4 regions of the Streptomyces sp. GL_141 genome follow, and region 4 is predicted to be linked to each of the others. Evidence: riboswitches for the same ligand, from Rfam matches in the RefSeq annotation. Region 4 holds a riboswitch; each other region holds the start of a gene.
What was found. Region 4 has a riboswitch for cobalamin ahead of AC3IX6_RS04270 (ribonucleoside triphosphate reductase). Riboswitches for the same ligand answer to the same signal wherever they lie in the genome.
Positions count from the first base shown of each region.

Region 1: linked by a shared signal. The riboswitch ahead of AC3IX6_RS29345 (cobalamin biosynthesis protein) and the one ahead of AC3IX6_RS04270 (ribonucleoside triphosphate reductase) in region 4 are both predicted to bind cobalamin.
Region 2: linked by a shared signal. The riboswitch ahead of AC3IX6_RS11570 (ribonucleoside-diphosphate reductase subunit alpha) and the one ahead of AC3IX6_RS04270 (ribonucleoside triphosphate reductase) in region 4 are both predicted to bind cobalamin.
Region 3: linked by a shared signal. The riboswitch ahead of AC3IX6_RS10530 (energy-coupling factor ABC transporter permease) and the one ahead of AC3IX6_RS04270 (ribonucleoside triphosphate reductase) in region 4 are both predicted to bind cobalamin.

Region 1 covers NZ_CM174402.1:6,604,581-6,608,165, reverse strand. Annotated here, with positions in the region: gene AC3IX6_RS29360 (alpha/beta hydrolase family protein) at 1-41, opposite strand, end outside; gene AC3IX6_RS29355 (inorganic phosphate transporter) at 364-1,632, shown strand; gene AC3IX6_RS29350 (hypothetical protein) at 1,662-1,883, shown strand; cobalamin riboswitch at 2,050-2,195, shown strand; gene AC3IX6_RS29345 (cobalamin biosynthesis protein) at 2,233-3,213, shown strand; partial or broken gene AC3IX6_RS29340 (cobyric acid synthase) at 3,210-3,585, shown strand, end outside.
Region 2 covers NZ_CM174402.1:2,738,230-2,741,814, reverse strand. Annotated here, with positions in the region: gene AC3IX6_RS11570 (ribonucleoside-diphosphate reductase subunit alpha) at 1-1,382, opposite strand, end outside; cobalamin riboswitch at 1,541-1,669, opposite strand; gene AC3IX6_RS11565 (GNAT family N-acetyltransferase) at 1,736-2,233, opposite strand; gene AC3IX6_RS11560 (CstA-like transporter-associated (seleno)protein) at 2,321-2,518, opposite strand; gene AC3IX6_RS11555 (carbon starvation CstA family protein) at 2,515-3,585, opposite strand, start outside.
Region 3 covers NZ_CM174402.1:2,507,948-2,511,532, reverse strand. Annotated here, with positions in the region: gene AC3IX6_RS10545 (energy-coupling factor ABC transporter ATP-binding protein) at 1-216, opposite strand, end outside; gene cbiQ (cobalt ECF transporter T component CbiQ) at 222-971, opposite strand; gene AC3IX6_RS10535 (energy-coupling factor ABC transporter substrate-binding protein) at 975-1,313, opposite strand; gene AC3IX6_RS10530 (energy-coupling factor ABC transporter permease) at 1,313-2,008, opposite strand; cobalamin riboswitch at 2,038-2,231, opposite strand; gene AC3IX6_RS10525 (hypothetical protein) at 2,517-2,663, shown strand; gene AC3IX6_RS10520 (flavodoxin family protein) at 2,660-3,376, shown strand; gene AC3IX6_RS10515 (MFS transporter) at 3,388-3,585, opposite strand, start outside.
Region 4 covers NZ_CM174402.1:981,891-985,475, forward strand. Annotated here, with positions in the region: gene AC3IX6_RS04265 (anaerobic ribonucleoside-triphosphate reductase activating protein) at 1-53, opposite strand, end outside; gene AC3IX6_RS04270 (ribonucleoside triphosphate reductase) at 50-1,828, opposite strand; cobalamin riboswitch at 1,872-2,015, opposite strand; gene AC3IX6_RS04275 (glycoside hydrolase family 71 protein) at 2,138-3,585, opposite strand, start outside.

The DNA.
Region 1 (3,585 bases), 5.6 Mb from region 4:
GTCGTGGTGACGGCGGCTGCCGTCGCGGTAGCGGTACGCACCGCTCCAGTGTCGAGGCGGACGGGTCGGCGGGCCACCGGAGGGAATCGTTCCGGAGGGCGGTCCGGAGAGGCGGCGGGGAAGGTGATCTAGGTCTCTTCGGGGGTCCCGGGCGCACCGGAGCACCTACCGGAAGTCCCGCCCCGAAACGTGCGGACACCCCGCCGTGACATGCATTAATCGACATATCAACGCCCCTCCCGGGACGAAGGTCCCGATGGGGTGCCGAGTCGATACACCACATGAACCCTGCCAGTTCACCTTCCGTTCATCCAGGTTGCCTACGGTCCACGAACCACTGACGTCAAACAGAAGCCTGGGTAAATGGAGCACATAACGCTTCTCCTCGGGATCGTGATCATCACCGCTCTCGTGTTCGATTTCACGAACGGTTTTCACGACACGGCCAACGCGATGGCCACCACCATCTCGACCGGCGCCCTCAAGCCCAAGACCGCGGTGGCGATGTCCGCCGTGCTCAACCTCGTCGGCGCTTTCATGTCCGTGGAGGTCGCCAAGACGATCTCCAAGGGACTGGTCAACGAGGAAGGCATCCAGCCGGAGGTCATCTTCGCCGCCTTGGTCGGCGCGATCCTCTGGAACCTCGTCACCTGGCTGGTCGGACTGCCCTCGAGCTCCTCGCACGCCCTGATGGGCGGCCTGATCGGTGCGGCCGTGGCCTCCGCCGGCATGGGCGCCGTCAACGGCAGCGTCGTCGTCACCAAGGTGCTGATCCCCGCGATCGCCGCGCCGCTGGTCGCCGGCTTCGCCGCCTACCTGGCCACGAAGGTCACGTACAAGGTCGGCAAGGGCATGGGCGAGAAGACCTCGGCCAAGGGCTACCGCGCCGGTCAGATCGCTTCCGCGAGCCTCGTCTCGCTGGCGCACGGCACCAACGACGCGCAGAAGACGATGGGCATCATCACCCTGGCGCTCGTCGCCGGCGGCGCCCTCGCTCCCGGCTCCAACCCGCCGGTCTGGGTCATCGTCTCCGCCGGTCTGGCCATCGCGATGGGCACCTACCTGGGCGGCTGGCGCATCATCCGCACCATGGGCAGCGGCCTGACCGACCTGCAGCCGCAGCAGGGCTTCGCCGCCCAGACCTCGGCCGCCAGCGTCATCCTGGCCTCCTCCTCCCTCGGCTTCTCCCTCTCGACCACCCACGCGTGCTCCGGCGCCGTCATGGGTTCGGGTCTGGGACGCAAGGGCGGCGTGGTCCGCTGGTCCACCGCCTCCCGCATGTTCATCGCCTGGGGCCTGACCCTCCCGGCCGCGGGCCTGGTGGCCGCGCTGGCCGAGCTGGTCATGCGCACCGGGGACATCGGCGTCGCCGGCGTCACGGTCTTCCTCGTCGGCTCCTGCGTCGCCATCTGGCTGATCTCGCGCCGCCAGGTCGTCGACCACACCAACGTCAACGAGGTCGCCCCGGCCGACGCCGAGGAGCCGGCCGGTGCCGTCACCACGGCCATGGCGGCCGTCGCCGTCCCGCCGACCGCCGCCGTCGGCAGCACCGCCGCGGTGACGGACGAGGAACTGAAGGCCACCATCCCGGCCGCGACGACGACTCCCGCGGCTCCGGCCGCGGCCGTCTGACCCCCGAGAACGACAGAGGATTCAGCGGTATGAAGATCGACTGGGAAGCACTCGGCTCCGTCTTCGGGGTCAGCCTCTCCGCCACCGTCGTCCTGGTGACCCTGTTCACCCTGGGTCTGATGGGGCTCTCCAAGCACGAGGCCGCCACCGAACAGGGCGGCGCCGCCACCCTGGCCCGCAGCGGTGCGTACGCCTGCTTCGCGCTCTGCGCGGTGGCCGTGGCCTACGGGATCTACCTGATCGTCGCCTGAGGCGCCGGACGGCACGTACGAAGGCTCCCTCGGGGTTCGTCCCGGAGGGAGCTTTCGCATGCCCCGGGCCCGCGCCCGACGCGCCCCGGGCCCCCGGCGCGGGCCCGGCACCGCCCCCTCCCCCGCCACCCCGCCGCAGGTCAACGGCGAGTTGACGGGCCTTCGCGCTGCGTGGTGGACTGCGCGAGCCATTACGGCGGCATGGAGAGGAAGTCCGGTGCGAATCCGGCGCGGTCCCGCCACTGTCACCGGCGCACGCGGACCCCGTGTGCGGCCGGGAGCCAGGAACTCTCGCCGCCGGACACGTCGAACCAGGGCGCGGACCCTGAGTGAGGACATACCTGCCACCATGCGTGCCGATCGCGTCTTCGCGTACGGCGTCACGGCGGGCCTGATCGGCGACCGGATCCTCGGGGATCCGCGCCGAGGGCACCCCGTGGCCGCCTTCGGACGAGCCGCCGCCGCCGTCGAACGCGCCCTGTGGCGCGACGACCGCGCGCGGGGCGCCCTGCACACCCTGCTGTGCGCTGGAGGCGCGGCCGCCGTCGGCGCGCTGGGCGCCCGCGCCGTGCGCTCCCGGCCCGCGGCCGCCCGCATCGCCCTCACCGCCGCCGCCACCTGGGCCGTCGTGGGCGGCACCTCGCTGGGCCGCGAGGCCCGCGCCATCGGCGGCGCGCTCGCCGCCGGGGACGCCGAGGTGGCCCGCGAGCGGCTGCCCCACCTGTGCGGGCGCGACCCGCAGGCGCTGGACGAGCAGCAGATGGCCCGCGCGGTCGTCGAATCGGTCGCCGAGAACACCTCCGACGCCGTGGTCGGGGCCCTGGTGTGGGGCGCCGTCGCGGGCGTCCCCGGGCTGCTGGCCTTCCGCGCCGTGAACACCCTGGACGCGATGGTCGGCCACAAGTCCCCCCGCCACCTGCGCTACGGCTGGGCCTCGGCCCGGCTCGACGACGTGGCCGGCTGGCCGGGCGCCCGGCTGACGGCCCTCGCCGCCGTACTGGCCGGGCCCGACCGGCGAGGAGCCGTACGGGCCTGGCGCGCGGATGCCGCCAAGCACCCGAGCCCCAACGCGGGCCCCGTGGAGTCCTCCTTCGCCGGGGCGCTCGGCGTACGGCTGGGCGGAACCCTGGCGTACGCGGGCCGGGTCGAACACCGGGCCGTGCTCAACGGAGCGGCCGGGCGGCCGGTGGAGGTCGCCGACATCGAACGGGCGGTGCGGCTGTCGCGCCAGGTGACGTGGCTGGCGCTCGGGGCCTGTGTGGCCGCCCGGACGCTGGTCTCCCGGACGCTGGTCTCCCGTACGACGAAGAAGAAGGGGCGGCGCGCATGAGCGACGGCGCGAAGCGCGGCGGGGGCCTCCTCGTCGCCGGTACGACCTCGGACGCGGGCAAGAGCGTGGTCACGGCGGGCATCTGCCGGTGGCTGGCCCGGCAGGGCGTGAAGGTGGCCCCGTTCAAGGCACAGAACATGTCCCTGAACTCCTTCGTGACGAGGGAGGGCGCCGAGATCGGCCGCGCACAGGCCATGCAGGCCCAGGCGGCCCGCGTGGAGCCGACCGCACTGATGAACCCGGTGCTGCTCAAGCCCGGCAGTGACCGGAGCAGCCAGGTGGTGCTGCTGGGCAAGCCGGTGGGCGAGATGAGCGCGCGGGGCTACCACGGGGGGCGGCAGGAGCAGTTGCTCGGCATCGTCACGGACTGCC
Region 2 (3,585 bases), 1.8 Mb from region 4:
AGGTTGACCGAGCCGAGGTTGCAGACGGCCGTCTCGCCGTCGTTGGTGACCTCGATGATCTCGGTGCAGAGGTTCGAGGAGTGGACGACGGTGCCCGGCTCGGCGGTCTGGTTCGCCGTGCGGTTGGAGGCGTCCTTGAAGGTCATCCAGCCCTGGCCGGTCTGCGCGAGGGTGCGCATCATCCGGCCGTACAGGTCGCGGGCGGGCATGGACTTGCGGGCCAGGCCCGACTCCTCGGCCTTGCGGTACGCGGCGTCGAACGCGTCGCCCCACAGGTCGACCAGCTCGGGGACGTCGGCGGGGGAGAACAGCGACCAGTCGGCGTCGGCGTTCACGCGGCGCATGAACTCGTCCGGCACCCAGTGGGCCAGGTTCAGGTTGTGGGTGCGGCGCTGGTCCTCGCCGGTGTTGTCGCGGAGCTCCAGGAACTCCTCGATGTCCGCGTGCCAGGTCTCCAGGTAGACCGCGGCGGCGCCCTTGCGGCGGCCGCCCTGGTTCACGGCGGCGACGGAGGCGTCGAGGGTCTTCAGGAACGGCACGATGCCGTTGGAGTGGCCGTTCGTACCGCGGATCAGGGAACCGCGGGCGCGGATGCGGGAGTACGAGAGGCCGATGCCGCCGGCGTGCTTGGAGAGGCGCGCGACCTGGTGGTAGCGGTCGTAGATCGAGTCCAGCTCGTCCAGCGGGGAGTCCAGCAGGTAGCAGGAGGACATCTGCGGGTGGCGGGTGCCGGAGTTGAAGAGGGTGGGGGAGGAGGGCAGGTAGTCGAGGCGGCTCATCAGCCGGTACAGCGAGGCCACTTCCTCGACGGCCTGGACGCTCTCGTTCTCCGCGAGGCCGCAGGCCACGCGCAGCATGAAGTACTGGGGGGTCTCGATGACCTGGCGGGTGATCGGGTGCCGCAGCAGGTAGCGGCTGTGCAGGGTGCGCAGGCCGAAGAAGCCGAAGCGGTCGTCGGCGCCCTCGGCGAGCGCGTGCCCGACCAGCGCGTCGAGCCGGTTCGCGTGCAGGCGTACGAAGTCCGCGGTGCGGTCGGCGATGAGCCCCTCGCGGTGGCCGACCTCGACGGAGCCGGAGAAGGAGGTGGAGCCCTGGCCGGCGGCCTCGTCGCGGACGGCCAGCGTCAGCAGGCGGGCGGCGAGGCGGGAGTAGGCCGGGTCCTCGGAGATCAGCCCGGCGGCCGCCTCGGTGGCGAGCGTACGGAGCTCCGCCTCGTCGGCGGCGGCGCTGCGGCCGCGCAGCGCGGCGGCGGCGACCCGGCCGGGGTCGGTGTCGGGCAGGTCGGCGGTCAGCTCGGTGAGCGTGCGCAGGAGCGCGGCCCCCGGACCCTCGTAGGCGGACGGGTCGGACTCGGCGCGCGGTGCGGAAGGCGCGATGGTCACGGGGGGAGCTCTCCCTCGCTCGGCTCCGGGAACACCGTTGGTGCGGGGCGCGAGGGGGCGCACGTGGGGGCGCGTGCCTGGCAGGGCAGTGCGCGTGCGCCACGTGGCGTCCACCGGCCCAACCGCGAGGCCCGGACGTGTCTGCACCCGGATCGGTCGAGCCGGGCGCACTGTCGACAGGTCCTCGGACTTGCGGATGCACCGAGCGGATCGGTGCATTTCATACCGTTGCGGGACAGTTCCGGATTCTCACCGGATTCCCCTGCGACGACAGCGAGCACGAGCATACATGTGGGGGCCGGTGCTCGCGGTAGCCCCCACATGTTGTGTCGCTCCTCGCGGGCGGTGCACCGCTAGAGCTCCAGGCGGTAGGTGAGCAGGGGGAGCCCCGGAACCGGGTACCAGTCCCGCTCGGGCGTCCGTACGAAGCCCAGCCGGTCGTAGATCCGGTGTGCCCCGAGCATCTTCTCCGTGGTCGACAGCACCAGGTGGCGCACGCCCTCCAGCTCCCGGGCGCGGCTCACGCAGGCCCGTACGAGGGCTTCGCCCGCACCGCGTCCGCGCGCCGCGGGGGAGACGGCCAGCATCCGGAACTCGGCCTCGCCGGGGCCCGCGATATCGCACAGCGGGCTGCCGGGAGGCGCGAAGGTCACACCGCCGAGCAGCGTGCCCTCGTACTCCGCGACGAGCACCTCGCCGTCGGGGGCCCGGCCGGCGACGTCGCGCAGCCGGCTCAGGTAGGGGTCGTCCTCGGAGAAGTCGAGCAGTCCGTCGTCGAGGTACGCCCGTGCGGTGATCTCGCCGAGCTCTTCGTATTCGGCGGCCGCCGCCGTCCTGATGATGATGTCCATGGCACCGAGTGTGCGCCAGGGCAGGAAAAGGGGCCGCCGCGTTCCGTCGGGTGGACGGAACGCGGCGGCCCTTTGCGGCTCAGCGGTTCAGCAGCAGCGGAACCCTTCGCGCGGGTCGCCCTCGCGGGCGTCCGTGCGGGCCCGTTCGAAGGCCCGGCGCGACTGGACCTCGGCGTCGGGGTCGTGCGTACGGGCGTGGGCCACGTAGTGGTCGTAGGCCGCCTCGCCCGAGAACTCCCGTACGAAGAACCGGGCCCGGCCCAGCGCGTGGCGCAGCCGCGTCACGCGGGTTCCCGTACGGAGTCCTGCACGCGGCCGCCGCCCGAGTCGAGGCCGGCGGCGGCGAGTTCCGCCCGCTCCTCGGCGGTCGGGATCAGACCGGCCGGGGCGACGATCTTGGACTCGGTCCACGGGAACTCGACCATGGTGACCGACTCGGGCTTGCGGATGGCCTTGAAGCAGGTCCGGGCGGCGTCCACGAGCACGATGATGATCAGCAGGGCGAAGAACACGGACAGGACGCCGTCCACCGTGGCGTTGGTGACCACGGTGTGCATCTCGTCCATGTTCTTGGCGGGCTTGAGGACCTTGCCCGCGTCGATCCCGTCCTGGTAGACGTCCCGCTGCGCGAAGAAGCCGATCTTCGGGTTGTCGGAGAAGATCTTCTGGTAGCTGGCGGTGAGCGTGACGGCCAGGTCCCAGGCCAGCGGAACGCCCGTCACCCAGGCCCACTTGAGCCGGCCGGACTTGATCAGCAGGGTGGTGCAGACGGCCAGGGCGACCGCCGCGAGCAGCTGGTTCGCGATGCCGAACAGCGGGAAGAGCTGGTTGATGCCGCCCAGCGGGTCCTTGACGCCGACCCACAGGAAGTAGCCCCAGCCGCCGACGACGACCGCGCTGGCGAACCAGACGCCCGGCTTCCAGCTGACGTCCTTGAAGGACCTGTGCACGTTGCCGAGGGTGTCCTGGAGCATGAAGCGGCCCACGCGGGTGCCGGCGTCGACCGTCGTCAGGATGAACAGGGCCTCGAACATGATCGCGAAGTGGTACCAGAACGCCTTCATCGCGGTGCCGCCGATGACAGCCGAGAAGATCTCCGACATTCCGAGTGCGAAGGTCGGGGCGCCGCCCGTACGGGACAGCAGGCTGGTCTCCTCCACGTCCTTCGCGGCCTGGGTGAGGGCCTCGGGGGAGATGGCGAAGCCGAAGTTCGTCACGGCCTGCGAGGCCGTCTCGACGGTGGCGCCGACGACCCCGCCGGGGGAGTTGATGGCGAAGTACAGGCCCGGGTCGATGATGCAGGCCGCGATGATCGCCATGATGGCGACGAAGGACTCGGTCAGCATCGCGCC
Region 3 (3,585 bases), 1.5 Mb from region 4:
GTACGAGACCTCCGTGCCGTCCAGCCACAGCGATCCCGCGCCGGGCCGCAGGCCGCCGCTCAGCAGCCGCATCAGCGTGGTCTTGCCGCTGCCGTTGCGGCCCAGCAGGGCCAGCGCCCGGCCCGGCGTGATGGCGAAGTCGACGCCGGTCAGGACGGCCGGGCCGTCCTCGTAGGCGTAGCCCGCGTCGGACAGTTCGATCAGGGGGGTCGCCACCGGGTTCACAAGGAGAGCCCCTTCAGGGTGAGGGTCAGGGTGATCAGGGCCGCCAGCAGGGCGCCGGTGGCCGTCAGGAAGCGCCACGACAGGGCCGCCTCCGGTACGAGGACCCGCAGCGCGCCGTCGTAGCCGCGTCCGGCCAGACCCGCCTGGAGCTTGGCCGCGCGGTCGAAGGCCCGTACGAAGGAGGTGGCGGCGAGCCCGGCCAGGGAGCGCCACACCGCCGCCCGGCTGGTGTGCCCGAGCCGGGCCGCCTGGGCCCGGCGGACCTGCGCCATGGAGTCGAGCAGCAGGAAGCCGATCCGGTACATGACCAGGGCCACGTCCACCACGGGGGCCGGCACCCCGGCCCGCACCAGCCGGGGCAGTACGTCGGAGACCGGGGTGGTGAAGGCGAACAGCAGCAGCCCGAGCGAGGCAGCCGAGGTGCGCAGCAGCAGTTCGGCGGCGAGCCGGGGGCCGTCGGGGGCCAGGGACACCGGCCCCGCCGGGCCGCCGACCGCGAACAGCAGGGGCAGCGCCCCGGTGAAGCAGAAGCCGAGCGGGATCCGGAAGGCCCGCCAGAGCTGCCGGCCGGCCACCCCGGCCGGGCCGAGCAGCACGGCGAGGGTGGCGGCGGCCACCAGCGGCCCGCCCGGCCAGGGCGGCAGGCACACGGCGGTGACCGTCAGCCCGATTCCGAGCAGGGCCTTCTCCAGCGGGTGCCTGCCGCGCCAGCGACTGCCGTGCGCGGCCACGTCGATCGGCAGCACCGCCTACGCCTCCGGGGCGGTGGCGGCAGCGGCGGCGGCCGCCCCCTGGCGGCGGCCCTTGCGGACGCCGAAGTAATACGCGAGCACGCCCGCTCCCAGCGCCGCCTGCAAGGCGAACAGCGCGGACTCGATCTCGGCCGAAGGGGGTTCGTAGAGAGGGGAGAACCAGGGCTCGTAGTCCGGCTTCAGCTCGGTGATCGCCGCCTCGGCCTGCGCGTCGGCGCCCGCGAAGGGCTCCTCCTTGCCCTCGCCCAGCCCGAGGGCGATCGGCAGGACGGCCAGCGCCGCCACCAGGAGCAGCAGCAGGGTGTTGATCTTGGCGTTCTTCGACATGCCGCTCATCAGGCCGCCGCCTTCTCTCCGGTACGGGTGGCCGTCAGCTTCGCGACGCCCAGCCGGACCAGGTCCGACTTGCTCGACGCCATCAGCAGCCGCATCACGAGGACGGTCAGCAGCCCCTCGCTCACGGCCAGCGGGATCTGCGTGACCGCGAAGATCCCCCCGAACTTCGCGAGCGAGCCCGCGAATCCGGAGGCCGGGTCGGGGAAGGCGAGGGCGAGCTGCACGCTGGTGACGCAGTAGGTGACCAGGTCGGCGAAGAAGGCGCCGAAGAACACGGTGACCATCAGCGGGAGAGCGAACTTCCGCAGCAGCCGGTAGACGGCGTAGCCCGCCCACGGGCCGGCGATGGCCATCGAGAAGACGTTGGCGCCGAGGGTGGTGAGCCCGCCGTGCGCCAGCAGCAGGGCCTGGAACAGCAGGGTGATCGTGCCGAGCACCGCCATGATCGGCGGCCGGAACAGGATCGCCCCGAGTCCGGTGCCCGTGGGATGCGAGCAACTGCCCGTGACGGAAGGGATCTTCAGGGCGGACAGGACGAAGGTGAAGGCCCCGGAGGCGCCGAGCAGCAGCGTGCTCTCCGGGTTGGCCTTCACCTCGCGGGTGAGCGCGCGGACGCCGTGGACGACGAAGGGGGCGGACACGGCGCCCCAGGCGACCGCGTGCAAAGGGGGTAGGAACCCCTCGGCTATATGCATGAGTAGGGAGACCTCTCCAGCACCTCGTGGATGGACAACGCGCCCCGGCCGGTCTCCTGGCTCACGGGTTGACGTCCATGCTCCGCCTTCCCGGGCAGCGCGGAACCTCCCGCGCAGCCCAGTGGCTTTCCCGCAGGAGTGGAGCCGGACTTCCCGATCACAGTGGCGAGGGCCGCACCGGTTTCCCACCGGTTTCCCGAACACCAAGGCCCGCTGACCCTAGTCGGCCGCACGGACCGGTAACAACCCGCCCCAATCACGCCGGGCGGTGACCGGATTCCGCTTGTGCGTCACGCCACGTGCCCGTGCTGTCGCTGTCCGCCCCAATGTCCCCGCCTGAAAGGGGAGTTCCGGATGTCCGTGGCCGCCGGAGAACGGCCGCCACACGTCGCCGCCCTGTTCCGGCCGGGCTGCTTCCCGCGGACGGTCCGGGGCCCCCGCCCCCGGGGTGCGCCCGGACGGGTGCGGCCCGGTGGCGGGCCCGCCGGGCCCCGGTGAGGCTGGACGCGTGGCTACCGATCCCGCGCACGACCTCGACCACTCCGACCTGACCGCCGTGCACGTCAACTGCACGCTCAAGCGATCGCCCGAGCCCGGCGACACCGAGGGCCTGATCGACAAGAGCCGTGCGGCGATGGGAGGAGCACGACGATGACCGACAACGCCATGTCTCATGACGACCTGCGTGCCGTGGTGATCAACTGCACCCTCAAGCGGTCGCCGGAACGAAGCCACACGCAGGGCCTGATCGACATCAGCACCGGCATCATGCAGCGTCAGGGTGTCCAGGTCGAGGTACTCCGGGCAGTGGACCTCGACATCGCGACCGGCGTCTGGCCGGACATGACGGAGCACGGCTGGGAGACCGACGAGTGGCCGGTCATTTACTCGAAAGTCATGGCCGCAGACATCCTCACGCTGGCTGGGCCCGTATGGCTGGGTGACAACTCCTCGGTCATGAAGAAGGTGATCGAGCGCCTGTACGCCTGCTCGTCGATCCTCAACGAGCTCGGCCAGTACGCCTACTACGGTCGCGTGGGCGGCTGCCTGATCACCGGCAACGAGGACGGCGCCAAGCACTGCGCGATGAACGTCCTGTACAGCCTCCAGCACCTCGGATACGTCATTCCGCCGCAGGCGGACGCGGGCTGGGTCGGCGAGGCCGGCCCGGGCCCGTCGTACCTCGACCCCGGCTCCGGCGGGCCGGACAACGACTTCACGAACCGCAACACGACCTTCATGACCTGGAACCAGCTCCACCTGGCGAGGATGCTCAAGGACACCGGCGGCATCCCCGCCCACGGAAACCAGCGCTCCGAGTGGGACGCCGGCTGCCGCTTCGACTTCGAGAACCCCGAGCACCGCTGAGCTCGGTCCCGTCAGATGAGGTCGCGGTGGCGGCCCACCTTGGTGGAGAAGAGGTAGAGCGGGGGCAGGAGGGCGGCGGCGCAGACGGTCCAGAGCGCGGTACGGGCGCCGAAGTGGGTGGCGAGGAGGCCGGCGGTGAGCGCGCCGAGCGGCAGCGCGCCCCAGGAGACGAAACGGACCGTGGCCATCACGCGGGACAGCAGTTCCGG
Region 4 (3,585 bases):
TCGCCGGGGGTGACCTCTCCGGGGGTGGCCGCGCCCGGCGCCGCGGTCGTCACACCGCCGCCTTGAAGTGGACGCGCTCGGCGTGTTCGCCCTTCTTGCCGATGTTGAAGGAGGACACCGGGCGGTGGTAGCCCATGACCCGGGTCCAGATCTCGCACGGCGCCCCGCACGTGGGGCAGTGGGGCCGCTCCCCCTCCAGGTAGCCGTGGTCCGCGCAGATGGAGAAGGTGGGGGTCACCGTCAGGTACGGGATCCGGAAGGTCTCCAGCGAGCGCCGGACCAGTTCGCGGCAGGCCTCCGCCGTCGGGATCCGCTCGGGGGTGTACAGGTGCAGGACGGTGCCGCCCGTGTACTTGCCCTGCAGTTCGTCCTGGCGCTCCAGCGCCTCGAAGGGGTCGTCGGTCCAGCCGACGGGCAGCTGGGAGGAGTTGGTGTAGTACGGGTTGGCGTCGGTGCCGGCCTGGAGGATGCCGGGGAAGCGGGCCCGGTCCTCCTTCGCGAAGCGGTACGTCGTGCCCTCGGCGGGGGTGGCCTCCAGGTTGTACAGGTGGCCGGTGCTCTCCTGGAAGTCCACCATCCGGGCCCGGACCCGGTCCAGGAGGCGGACCGCGAGGGCGTGGCCCTCGGGGGTGGTGATGTCGTGGGCGTCCGCGCTGAAGTTGCGGATCATCTCGTTGACGCCGTTGACCCCGATGGTGGAGAAGTGGTTGCGCAGGGTGCCCAAGTACCGCTTGGTGTACGGGAAGAGACCGCCGTCGATCAGGTCCTGGACGGTGATCCGCTTGAGTTCGAGGCTGTCCCGGGCGAGCTCGCACAGCCGGTCCATCCCGGCCAGCAGACCCGGCTCGTCGCCCGCGTAAAGGTGCCCGAGCCGGGCGCAGTTGAGGGTGACCACACCGAGGGAGCCGGTCTGCTCGGCGCTGCCGAAGAGGCCGTTGCCGCGCGCCCGCAGCTCGGTCAGATCGAGCTGGAGCCGGCAGCACATGGAGCGGATCATGTGGGGTTCGAGCTCGGAGTTGATGAAGTTCTGGAAGTACGGGAGCCCGTACTTGGCGGTCATCGCGAAGAGCCGCTCGGCGTTCTCGCTCTCCCAGGGGAAGTCGCGGGTGATGTTGTAGGTCGGGATGGGGAAGGTGAACACCCGCCCGGTGGCGTCGCCTTCCGTCATGACCTCGATGTACGCCCGGTTGATCATGTCCATCTCGGCCTGGAGCTCGCCGTAGGTGAAACCGGTCTCCTCCCCCGCGACCACGGGGATCTGTTCGCGCAGGTCCTCGGGGCAGGTCCAGTCGAAGGTGAGGTTGGTGAAGGGGGTCTGCGTGCCCCAGCGCGAGGGCACGTTGAGGTTGTGCACGAGCTCCTGGACGCACTGCCTGACCTGGTCGTACGTGAGCCTGTCGAGGCGGACGTACGGGGCGAGACAGGTGTCGAAGGAGGAGAAGGCCTGGGCGCCCGCCCATTCGTTCTGCAGGGTGCCGAGGAAGTTCACGATCTGGCCGACGGCCGAGGACAGGTGTTTGGGCGGGGCGGAGTCGATCTGGCCGGGGACCCCGTTGAAGCCCTCGGTGAGCAGGGTGCGCAGGGACCAGCCGGCGCAGTAGCCGGAGAGCATGTCCAGGTCGTGGATGTGGAGGTCGCCCTCGCGGTGGGCACGGGCCACGGCGGCGGGATAGACCTGTTCCAGCCAGTAGTTCGCGGTGACCTTGCCCGCGGCGTTGAGGATGAGTCCGCCGAGCGAATAGCCCTGGTTGGCGTTGGCGTTCACCCGCCAGTCCCGGCGGTCCAGGTATTCGGTCACGGTCTCTACGGCATTGATGACAGCAGTCACGGCAGCCCTCCCACGAGGCTCGGCACGGAAGAATGGCGGGCGCTCTTGAGGGCCCGTGCCGGCAGGTGTCGGACTCGTCCGCCGTGGCGGACTCACCGTTGCGGGGCAGTCCCGGATTCCCACCGGGTTCCCTGTTGCCTCGGTCGGGGGAAGGGAGCCCCGCCGAACCGGCAGAGCCAACACTACATATAGATGTGACAGCGGCATGCCACCACTACATATGGGGTGACAAAGGTCCCGGGGCAAGGGACTTCGGCCCCTGCGGACCCGCGCCGGCGCCCTGCGGACCTACGCCGGAGCCCTGCGGGCTCAGCTCCGGCCGCTGGTGGCGGCGTAGTACTGGAGGTCCTGCACCTCCACCGTGCGGTCCACCCGGTAGGGCAGTTCCACCCGGGCTCCGGCCTTGCCGCCCCGCACCACGGACGCCGAGCCGGCGCCCGGAGCCAGGGGCAGCAGCTCGGAGTGGACCCCGGCCGGGGCCGCGTGCGCGTCCTCGGCCGCCCCCACGGCCGTACGGATGCTCGCGGGCGCGGTCAGGAAGCTCAGCACCTCCACCGCGTCCCGGGCCGCGGCGCTGCCGCCCCGCAGCGACATCACGAGGGACTGGCCGCCGCTCGGGTCCGCGGCGGCGAACTGGGTGCGCGAGCTCAGGTACAGCGTGTCGCGGACGATCTTCGGCCAGCCGCCCGTCTTGAACCGGGTGAGGTAGTACGAGGAAAGGTCCAGGTAGGCATGGCCGTTGTGCAGCGAGGGCGCGAACTGGCTGCCCTCGCTGTAGTCGTTCCACGTGGTGAGCTGGACCCAGTCGGCCCCGTCCTCGATCGCGCGGTTCCATGTGGCGCGCAGGGTCGCGGTGTTGCCCGCCTCGTCGTAGATGCCCTGGTTGGGGCGGGCGTCCTGGACCGATACGGGCTGCATCCAGATCTTGCCCGCGGCGTGGGCGCGCCGGACGTCGCGCGTGGAGCTCTCCTGGCCGACGTAGCTGCGGCTGCCCCACTCGGAGAATCCGTGGCTGATGGGCTCGAACTCGGCGCTGTGCGCGCCGAAGTCGAGGAAGAGCGGGACGAAGGCGGTGCGGATGCCGTGCCGGTTCTTCAGGACGTCCATGACCCCGGTCCACCAGGCGACGCTCTTCTCCTCGGCCTTGAACGGCGAGACGACCAGCCGGCCGTCGGGGAGCCGGTGGGCGGCCGGGGCCTTGCCGAGCTCCGCGAGGAGGTCGGCGAGCACGGCCGGGTCGTCGGTGCCCAGGGAGGTCATGTCCGGCATCAGCATGACCTTGAAGCCCGGATCCACCGAACGGGCGGCCTCCATCAGGAGGTGGGAGCGTTCGCGGTTCTTCCCGGTCAGGGAGAGCAGGTCGAGGGTGAATCCGTCGATGCCCGCGGCGCGGGCCGTGCGGACCTCCTGCTGGAGGTTGGCGAGCTCCCAGTCCCCGGCTTTGGGCGGGACGGGCAGCGGGCGGTCGCGGAGCAGTCCGCCGTAGCGCTCGTGCTTGCCGTTCTCGCCGTCCGGCTTCAGGTAGTTGCGGGTGTAGTAGTCGGCGTCGGCGCCGACGTTGTCCAGGGAGAGCGGGTACGGGGTGAAGTAGTGGGCGAAGACCAGCTTCTTGCCGGCGGCGCCGGAGCGCAGCACGGCCGGCTGCGGCAGGTCGAAGGGCAGGGCTCCGGCGGGGCGGGGCGCGCCGTCCGCGGCGGACCCCTGGGCCTTCGGGTCCGGGGGCTGCCCGCCGGGGCTCTGCGGGGCGGTCGTGACCG